3 regions of the Listeria farberi genome follow, and region 2 is predicted to be linked to each of the others. Evidence: predicted binding sites of a transcription regulator. Region 2 holds the regulator's gene; each other region holds the start of a gene.
What was found. The regulator Rex, encoded in region 2, represses fermentation and respiration genes when NADH is low (regulators of the CRP and FNR family bind a similar motif). The targets are predictions, from matches to a motif close to TTGTGAAATATTTCACAA.

Region 1: a site for Rex is predicted at 1,810-1,827, ahead of pflB (formate C-acetyltransferase). Genes of this name have one in related genera too.
Region 3: a site for Rex is predicted at 2,112-2,129, ahead of HCB38_RS13300 (cytochrome ubiquinol oxidase subunit I). Genes of this name have one in related genera too.

What each region holds. Positions count from the first base shown of each region.
Region 1 is NZ_JAARZL010000002.1:217,942-221,230, forward strand. It holds gene pflB (formate C-acetyltransferase) at 1-1,791, opposite strand, end outside; gene HCB38_RS08680 (serine hydrolase domain-containing protein) at 1,999-3,006, opposite strand; gene HCB38_RS08685 (NAD-dependent malic enzyme) at 3,009-3,289, opposite strand, start outside.
Region 2 is NZ_JAARZL010000002.1:62,507-65,795, reverse strand. It holds gene HCB38_RS07925 (CPBP family intramembrane glutamic endopeptidase) at 66-752, shown strand; partial or broken gene HCB38_RS07920 (DUF4305 domain-containing protein) at 754-958, shown strand; gene HCB38_RS07915 (redox-sensing transcriptional repressor Rex) at 985-1,632, opposite strand; gene HCB38_RS07910 (ABC-F family ATP-binding cassette domain-containing protein) at 1,943-3,289, shown strand, end outside.
Region 3 is NZ_JAARZL010000006.1:41,752-45,040, reverse strand. It holds gene cydB (cytochrome d ubiquinol oxidase subunit II) at 1-440, opposite strand, end outside; gene HCB38_RS13300 (cytochrome ubiquinol oxidase subunit I) at 427-1,833, opposite strand; gene tadA (tRNA adenosine(34) deaminase TadA) at 2,217-2,687, opposite strand; gene mbcS (acyl-CoA synthetase MbcS) at 2,883-3,289, shown strand, end outside.

The DNA of each region.
Region 1 (3,289 bases), 160 kb from region 2:
AACAGTTGCTTCACTATCTTTGTAAAGTTTATGGGAGTCTAATTTGTCTTTAAACATTTTTAGAACCATTACAGCGATGTCATCGGCACGGTCATCATTTTCACCGTAACGAGGGAAGTCTCCTTCTACTTCATAGTCATATACAAAACCATCTTCATCGCGAATTGTTTTTACTTTGGCATATTTAATCGCACTTAAGCTATCTACTACATTCGCGAATCCACAAATACCGAAGCCCATGTTTGCTGTTACTTTGGATGGTAAGAAGGCCATTTGCATGCTTTCATAGTTGTATTTATCTGTCATGAAGTGAATGATGTTCATTGCATCAACATATGTGTCTGTTAACCAATCCATTGATTTATCGAATTTTTCTAGTACCTCGTCGTATTCAAGGTATTCGGTTGTAATTGGTTCTACAACGTCAAATACTTGGTTTTTATGAAGATCATCTTTGCCACCATTGATAGCACCAAGAAGACATTTAAGCACATTGACACGAGCACCGAAATATTGCAGATTATGAGTTTCACCTTTGTCTTTGTCTGCTTCCGGGTTAAGTGGGCTTACACAACAACTGATACATTGCATATCACCATAGCCTTCTTCTTGCATTAATTTATCATTTTCATATTGAATGGAGGAATGTTTTACACTCATTTTCATACAATATTCTTTAAAGCTTTCTGGTAAACGAGCATCCCATAGGACAGTTAAGTTTGGTTCTGCTGAGTTTCCTAGGTTATCTAAGCAGTGTAAGAAACGATAATCTGTTTTAGTCACACGATGACGACCATCTGCACCCATACCAGCCATAGAAGTAGTTACGAATGTTGGGTTGGAAGCATAAAGTTCATTGTAACCATCTGTTCTTGCAAAACGAACCATTCTTAATTTTAAAGTTAATTGTTCGATTAATTCTTGCGCATCGAATTCGGTGATAATTCCTTTTTCTAAATCACGTTGGATATAAATATCAAGGAAAATTGGAATACGACCGAATGAGCTTGCAGCACCGTTTGCTTGTTTAATTGAAGCAAGGTAGCCCATGTAAGTCCATTGCACAGCTTCTGTTGCATTTTCAGCAGGACGGCCAAGTTCTAAACCGTATTCGTTACCTAAAACGATTAAGTCTTTAAGTGCTTTGATTTGTAACCAAATTTCTTCACGTAAACGAATGTTTTCATCAGAAGAAATCGCGATTTTTTTCAAGTCTTGTTGTTTTTCAGCGATTAAACGATCCACACCGTAAAGTGCTGGTTTTTGGTATAAGCCGATGATTCTTCCGCGGGAGTATGCATCAGGAAGACCACTAACGATATGCGAGTGACGCGCACGTTTGATATCGTCTGTATATGCTCTAAAAATACCATCATTTGCTGTGGAACGATTTTTCACATAAAAGTCATGTAATTCTTGATCAATCGAATAGCCATTGTCTGTTAAACACTGTTCTGCAGTTCTAAGGCCACCATTTGGCATAAAGGCTAATTTAAAAGGCTTGTCTGTTTGTAAACCAACGATTACTTCATTTTCTTTGTCCACGTAACCGGCTTTGTGAGAGGCAACGTTTGATACGATTGCATTATCCATATCTAGAACGCCACCTTTTGCGTCCATTTCTTCTACTAGTTTATTTATTTTTTCATTTAGTGTAGTTGTTCTTGGTGTGCTCTTTTCTAAAAAGCTTTCATCGCCATCGTAAGGAGTGTAGTTGTCTTGAACGAATTGCCCTACACTAATGTTTTCTTGCCATGCGGTTCCTTTAAAACCATCCCATGCTTTTGTCATTATAATTTCCTCCTTCAATTGTGTTCCTTTTCACTTACAATCAGAAACTTGTTCTTAGAATCTTTCTTCATTGAACAGCATACTCCTTTGTGAAAACGAAAACAATATAAAATTAGAAAGAAAATAAATTTCTTTTATATAACTAGAAAATGCTTTCATTGACTGTGTTAATACAGATTTTTATAGAAAAAAAGCCTAGCGTTAAGGCTAGACTTCTTTGTTTGCAGTAACTTCTTCTAAAAAAGTATCGACTATGCTATCTCTTTTTAAGACGAAATTAGGATTGGCACGGCTTGGGTGAACGCGATTAGATAAAACAATGAGACTTGCTTGATGCTTTAAATCGAGCACCATAAAAGTGCCGGTAAATCCTGTATGGTATAAAACAGAGTCACCACGGAGATCCCAGCCAAGCCCGCGTGTCCGGTTTAACCTAGGCGTATGATTAATTTGCATTATTTGAAGTGTTTTTTCAGTAAGGATAGGGGAGCCGTTTTGTAAAATTAGCGCATCTCGAAATTTTGAAAGATCAGCGAGTGTGCTAAAAAGTCCCGCGTGTCCAGTGCCTGATTTAGCGGTCCACGCTTTAAAATCATGCACATCACCTTGAATTAAACCACGTGTTTGGTCTAGTTCAGTTGGAATGACTTGGCTTTTATCAGTTGGGTGAAAACTAGTTTGTGACATTTGTAGCGGTTCTAAGATGTTTTTTTGAATTGATTGCTCATAATTTCCATCAAACTTACTAATCAAATAACCGAGTAAGAGAAAATTAGCATCAGCATAGGAGACCTGAGTTCCAGGTGGATTTACTTGAGGAGTAGCAAAAACATATTTTCTAACATCTTCTCTAGCATCCATTTTGTAGTTAGGGATATTTTGTGCCAGACCTGAGCTATGGGTGAGTAAATGTAAAATAGTAACATTCTCATACTTAAAATCAGGAAGATAGGCTTGTACTGGATCTTCTAACTGGAAATGTTTTTGTTCAATAAGTTGTAAAACACGTGTTGTCGTAGCAATTACCTTGGTCAAAGAAGCAATATCATAAATGTTGTCTGACGTTCTAGGGAGGATTTGCGCTTCAGGGAAAACGGACTTTAATCCCATTATTCTATTTTCTTCGAGGTTATTTGTTTTGATTTGATAGCTAATTCCTGGAGTGGACCCGTTTTGGACAAGTTGATCTAGTAATTGCTTCGTTTTATAAAACATACTTAAACTCCTTTATAAGTTGGTTGCCACATCTCACGTTCGACAGCTTTTGTGACACTTGCTAACTCGACTTGGTGGATATTTTCTTTGATTGCTTGGTTCGCTACCGCAATAGCAACCGCGCGGGAAGTTTCTCTAAGTGTGCGAACATGTGGTAAGAGGGCAGCTCCAAGTTCGTTTGTAGAAATTTGATCGCTAACGGCACTTGATGCAACGGCTAGCATGCTGTCTGTAATAAATTTAGACCGTGTAACAAGTGCGCCAAGTCCAAGCCCTGGATAAA
Region 2 (3,289 bases):
AGAGCTATTTCCGCTTGCTCGAAGGAATTTAGCCGAAGTTTGTTTTTAGAAAGGATGCGTATTTTTTGGCTAAACGTTATATTACAATTGTATTAGTTTATTTATTATTATTATTTTCTGCGTCTGTTGGGATTCCAGTTGTTCAACATCTTTTACTTAGTACGACATCCCTTTCTCAAGAAGATGCTGCATCGTATGGAATGGTTATTTGGTCGATATTCTCTAATCTATTATCACTTGCGATTATTATTCCGATGCTCTACAGGAAACCGAAAGAAAATAAAATAGAACTTGGAGAAAAAACGAAACCGCTTCTGAGTATTGTTTGGATTATTGGAGGTGTCATTGGATTATACGTGGCACAAATTATTTGTAGTATTATTATTACAATGATTTCTGGGGATTTAAGTAATTCTGCAAATACGGAATTACTAGTTGATTTAACTAGATCAGCACCTATCTTCTTGATTTTCATTTCTGTTCTTGGGCCAATTTTAGAAGAGCTTGTCTTTAGAAAAGTAGTTTTTGGTGGACTAAGTAATGTGATGAATATTCATGTAGCTGCGGTTATTAGTTCGCTTTTCTTTGGATTACTTCACGGAGATATCTCCTTTTTACTTACTTATTTTGTTATCGGGCTAATTCTTTGTTTTCTTTATACGAAAACGAAACGAATTGCCGTTTCGATGGGTGCACATATTTTAATGAATACCATTGTTTTGCTCGTGAGTCTTGGAATCATTGGAGGATAATATGAAAAATTCATTGATAAAGCAAAGTTTTCTTTATTTTGCGCTTGGTCTTGTATTTGTCTATTTCGTTATTGTTCGAGTGGCTGAGTATGGTTATGACCTTGTTGCCTATATACTCATACTAATGATGTTAATTGATTTTGGTATTGGTATTGGCCTTATTATCACTGGGCTTAAAAGACGTAAAAAAAACCTGTAGAAAGTAAGTGTTGCTTACCTTCTACAGGTTTTTTTATTCTGTTTTCGCTGGATAGTTTTCTAGGAAATAGATTAACGTTTGTAATTCTGTTGTAAGATCGATATGGTGTACACGAACTTGTTTTGGAACGCTAATACGAGCTGGTGTAAAGTTTAGAATACCTTTCACATCTGCTTCGATTAAACGATCTACTGTTACTTGAGCTTCATCAGCTGGAACTGTCAAAATAACTACTTCCACACCATTTTCACGAACAATTTCTTCCATATCATTTAAGTGATAAATTGGAATGTCTTGTTGAACACTACCTACTTTCGCTGGATCCACATCAAATGCAGCAACGATTTTGATATTATTATTTTTCATGAAATTATAATGTAATAATGCTGTACCAAGGTTACCTACCCCAATTAGTGCAACATTTGTCTGTTTGTCTTGACTAAGTGTTTTACTGAAAAAGTCGAGTATGTAAGAAACGTTATACCCGTATCCTTTCTTACCTAAAGCGCCAAAGTACGAAAAATCACGTCGTATAGTCGCTGAATCAACTTTCACCGCTTCACTTAATTCCGCAGATGATACTCGTTCCTTACCTGATTCATCTAGGTATTTCAAGTAACGATGATATAATGGTAAGCGTTTTGCTGTCGCTTGTGGAATTTTTGTTGTTTCCTCCATCATGCCTTCTGTCCCTTCTTCTTTTAAATTTTTTCTGAAGTTGAAGCTGTTGTGAACTGTACTTCCTTTCACATGCTTGCTTATATACTATAAACATTTCACAAGGAATGCACAAACTTTTTGCTCATGATTTTCAAGCAATAGTTTGTCCTGCAAAATATCTAGTGTTTTCCTTCTTTTCCATTCTACGCTAAAATCACAAATAATGCGAGTGTTTTCACAATCTATCTTCTACGTGAAGCTTTTCTTCTCTCATTGCGATTACTTGGCTTTTAAGATAAACTAGTAAGGAGAACGTTCGAGGAGAGAGATTATGATATTATTACAAGTTCAGCAAATTTCTAAATTCTTCGGTGCAGAAGTTATTTTAGATAATATTAAATTAGAAGTAAAAACAGGCGACCGCATTGCCCTAGTTGGTCGAAATGGTGCAGGTAAATCTACCTTACTTAAAATTATCGCTGGAAAAATGAGTTATGATAGCGGAACTATTTCCAAACCTAAAAGTGTCGAAATCGGCTATTTGGCTCAAAATACCGGCCTTGAATCCACGAAAACCATTTGGAATGAAATGTTAAGTGTTTTTGATTCGCTTAGAAAAATGGAAGCAGATTTACGCAAAATGGAGCTCCGTCTCGGGGAACCTGAGCTTTATAATAATCCGGAAAAATATCAAGCATTGATGACCGATTATGATACCTTACAACATACTTTTAAAGAAGTTGGCGGGTATACGTATGAAGCAGAAATACGCTCCGTTTTAAACGGTTTGCGCTTTTATCCAGAAGATTATGAAGTAGAAATTGCCTCACTCAGTGGTGGGCAAAAAACAAGGCTTGCACTGGCTAAGTTATTACTCGCGAAACAGGATATTCTTGTTCTCGATGAACCGACAAACCATTTAGATATTGAAACATTAGCTTGGCTAGAAACCTATTTGCAAAACTATCATGGTTCTTTACTTATCGTTTCTCATGACCGCTATTTCTTAGATAAAGTCGTTAACCAAGTATACGAAATTAGTCGCACAAAAATTGATCACTATAAAGGAAATTACAGTTCATTTGTTAGTCAAAAACAAGCAAAACTAGAACAGATGTGGAAAGAATTCGATAAACAACAAAAACAAATTTCTAAGCTAGAAGATTTTGTCGCAAGAAATATCGTTCGTGCTTCTACAACGAAACGAGCTCAAAGTAGAAGAAAACAATTGGAAAAAATGGATGTACTCGCTCGACCTCAAGGCGATGAAAAAGCGGCTCATTTTGGCTTCCAATTTGAAAAGCAAACTGGTAAAGATGTTTTAATGGTAGATGAATTAAGTATTGGTTACACAAAAGACAAGCGCATTGCTTCCAATCTAACGTTCGAAATGAAACGTCAAGATAGTCTAGCGCTCGTTGGTCCAAACGGAATCGGTAAATCTACCCTTCTTAAAACACTCATTCGCGATATTCCAGCTCTTAGCGGTGAATTCCATTTTGGAGCAGGTGTCAAAATCGGTTACTATGACCAAGAACAAGCCAAACTAACATCAAATAAAACCGTTCTAATGGAGCTATGGGATGATTATCCAGAATTAAATGAAGTGAACGTTCGAACAACACTGGGTAATTTCTTATTTTCAGATGATGACGTGCTAAAAAATGTCCAATCCCTT
Region 3 (3,289 bases), on a different contig from region 2:
ATATCACTATTAATCGGCATACCTTGAATCAAACTAGCAAATAATACACCAAATAAGAATGGCGGTAAAATACTACCGAAGAAAATAACCCAATCCCATGTCTTAATCCAAAGTGGTGAATCTTTTTGACCACGGAACTCAAAAGAAACTCCACGACCAATTAAAGCAAGTAATAAGAATACCAGTGGAATATAATAACCACTAAACATGGTTGCATACCAGTTAGGGAAAGCGGCGAAAATCGCGCCCCCAGCAGTTAGTAACCAAACTTCATTTGCATCCCAGAACGGTCCAATCGTATTGACGAGCACGCGGCGTTCCAGTGCATTTCTAGCCATAAATCGTGTAGACATCCCAACACCAAAGTCAAAACCTTCAAGGAAGAAGAATCCAATGAATAAGATGGCGATTAATAGAAACCATAACTCATTTAGTGACAAAGCTTTCATCCCCCTTATCAAACGGATCTACGGAAATCTCTGCTTTTTCTGGTTTGTGTCCGTCTGGTCCTTTTTTAATTTCACGTATAAATAAGTAAACCAATAGAATCGCTAAAATCGTATAAATTGTTGAGAACGCAATTATCGAGAACAAAATTTGTCCTGATGAAACGTTAGGCGATACAGCATCAGCGGTTTTCATGTAACCGAAAACTACCCAAGGTTGTCGCCCTATCTCTGTCATAATCCAACCCATGGAGTTCGCTAGGAACGGGAAGCCAATCATTGGAATCATGAAACGTAAATACCATTTTGCATTAACAAGTTTTTTCTTCCAAGCAAGGACAATACCAATTAGCGCGAATAAAATCATTAACATACCAGCGCCAACCATGATACGGAAGCTCCAAAAAGCTGTTTTAACTGGTGGGATATAATCACCTTCGCCATATTTTTCTTCATATTGTTTTTGCAGCGTGTTCATACCTTCCACGCTACCAGTTAATGTTCCGTAAGATAAGAAACTTAGCGCATATGGGACATTTACTTCCCATTCATTTTTCTTCTCTTCTGGATTAATTTTGGCAATCATCGTCCATGGGGCTGGGTCTGCTGTATCTTCCCAAACCCCTTCCGTTGCTGCCATTTTCATTGGTTGCGTTTTAACCAAGTATTGCGCTTGCGAGTGACCACTGAAAGCCACACCAAAGCCACCAATTACCGCCATGACCATAGCAATCTGGAATGATCGTTTAAAGAAGGCGACATCTTGTTTTTTGAGCATCTTATACGCACTGACACCGGCAATGAAAAAGGCCCCAGTGGCAAATGCCCCGAATATAACGTGCGGGAATTCCACAAGTAGTTGTCCATTAGTAATGAGTTGCAAGAAGTCATTCATTTCTGCGCGGCCGTTCTTAAATTCAAAACCAACCGGATGTTGCATAAATGAGTTCGCTGCTAAAATCCAAAAACTAGACATAATAGTTCCGATTGAAACAAGCCAAATACAAGCTAAATGAAGCTTTTTGCCAAGTTTGTCCCAACCAAAAATCCAAAGTCCGATAAACGTAGATTCCATAAAGAATGCAAGTAACGCTTCGATTGCAAGTGGTGCTCCGAATACGTCCCCTACAAATCTAGAGTAATCCGACCAGTTCATCCCAAACTGGAATTCTTGAATAATACCGGTTACGACACCGACCGCGAAGTTAATAAGGAATATGTGACCCCAAAACTTCGACATTTTTTTGTAAATTTCTTTCCCCTTCACGACATACAACGTTTCCATAAGAGCAACCATAAATACAAGTCCAATTGAAAGTGGTACAAATAAAAAATGGAAAATCGTTGTTGATGCGAATTGAAAACGGGCTAAAAATAGTTTATCCACCCTTTTCTCCTCCTTTTTATGCTTAAAATTGCTGTTTAGTCCCTTGCTTTTTTTGCTTCCTTCTTAATAACCTTGTGAAAAACCGCCCAAAGTGAAGCGTCCAGTTGCTCTGTAATTCACAAAGCATAATAAAATAATATGTAATCCTTATTTTCCACAGGTTTAGGGACTAGTTAAGAAAGATTTTTACTTTATAATGAGTTCTATCTGGAGTATATTTTATCCTATTTTAAGGTAAAATTATTTAGTACTTTCGATGTTATTTTGTTTTTGCGAGATTGTGATAAGTTTCGCAATTATTAAGTGGCTGTAAATGTTGATAAGACTTATTGCTTTTTATTTCACAATGAAGGATATAAAAGTATAATTTCTCACAATGAGCATTAAGACCTATTCAATTTATTCCGTTTTCGCAGTTCTTGGAAAAAACTTTTTAGCATTTCACTGCTTTCGTCTTCCAATAATCCTGCTTCCACTTCACATGTATGATTAAATCGGTCATCTTGCAGCAAATTCATTAACGATCCCGCGGTTCCTGCTTTTGGATCTTTAGCTCCGTAATAAACCTTTTCAATTCGCGAGAGTAAAATGGCACCGCTACACATTGGACACGGCTCTAAGGTAACATATAGTTCTGCGCCACTGAGCCGCCAAGAATTTTGGTGTTTACACGCATCTTGAATAGCAAGTAATTCCGCATGAGTCACGGCATTTTGACTAGTCTCGCGTAAATTATGCGCACGACCAATAATTTCTCCATCTAAAACAACAACTGCACCAATTGGAACTTCTCCAATTTCTTGTGCTTTCTCCGCTTCTTTAAGCGCCTGTTGCATAAAGAAAGCTCGTTCCATCTATGCACCTCATTTCTAAAAAATCACTCATTGGTATTTTATCATAGCTTGTATTAGATGTAAGAACAATCTGCTCAAACTTTCACAGGAATACTTTTAGTTGCTTTCATGGAACATTTATATTACCATATATTAATACTAGGTACTAAAACAAAATTATCAAAATATACAATCTACTTATAAAGGAGAGTCATTATGAATTCAGAAAATTTAATCGCTCCAGAACTTTATAATATTACTGACGAGATTGCTAAATTTAGTTCTGAAAAAACAGCTTTAATTTGGAAAAATGAGCAGGATGAAACAAAAACTTGGAGTTACCACCATTTGCTTGAACAAGCGAGCAAATTTGCCAATATTGTAAAAGGGGCCGGCATTAAAAAAGGCGATCATGTTATCGTTATGACTCCTAGATTACTCGAAACTTACGCCATTTATATGGGCTTATGGAAAGCTGGTGCCATTATTATCCCGGCATCTGAACTTCTTAAAGCACATGACTTAGAATACCGCATCCGCCACGCTAACGTAAAAGCAATCGTTTCTTACAATGGAATGACCGCTGAATTTGATAAAATCGAAAATATTCCTTCTGTGTCGAA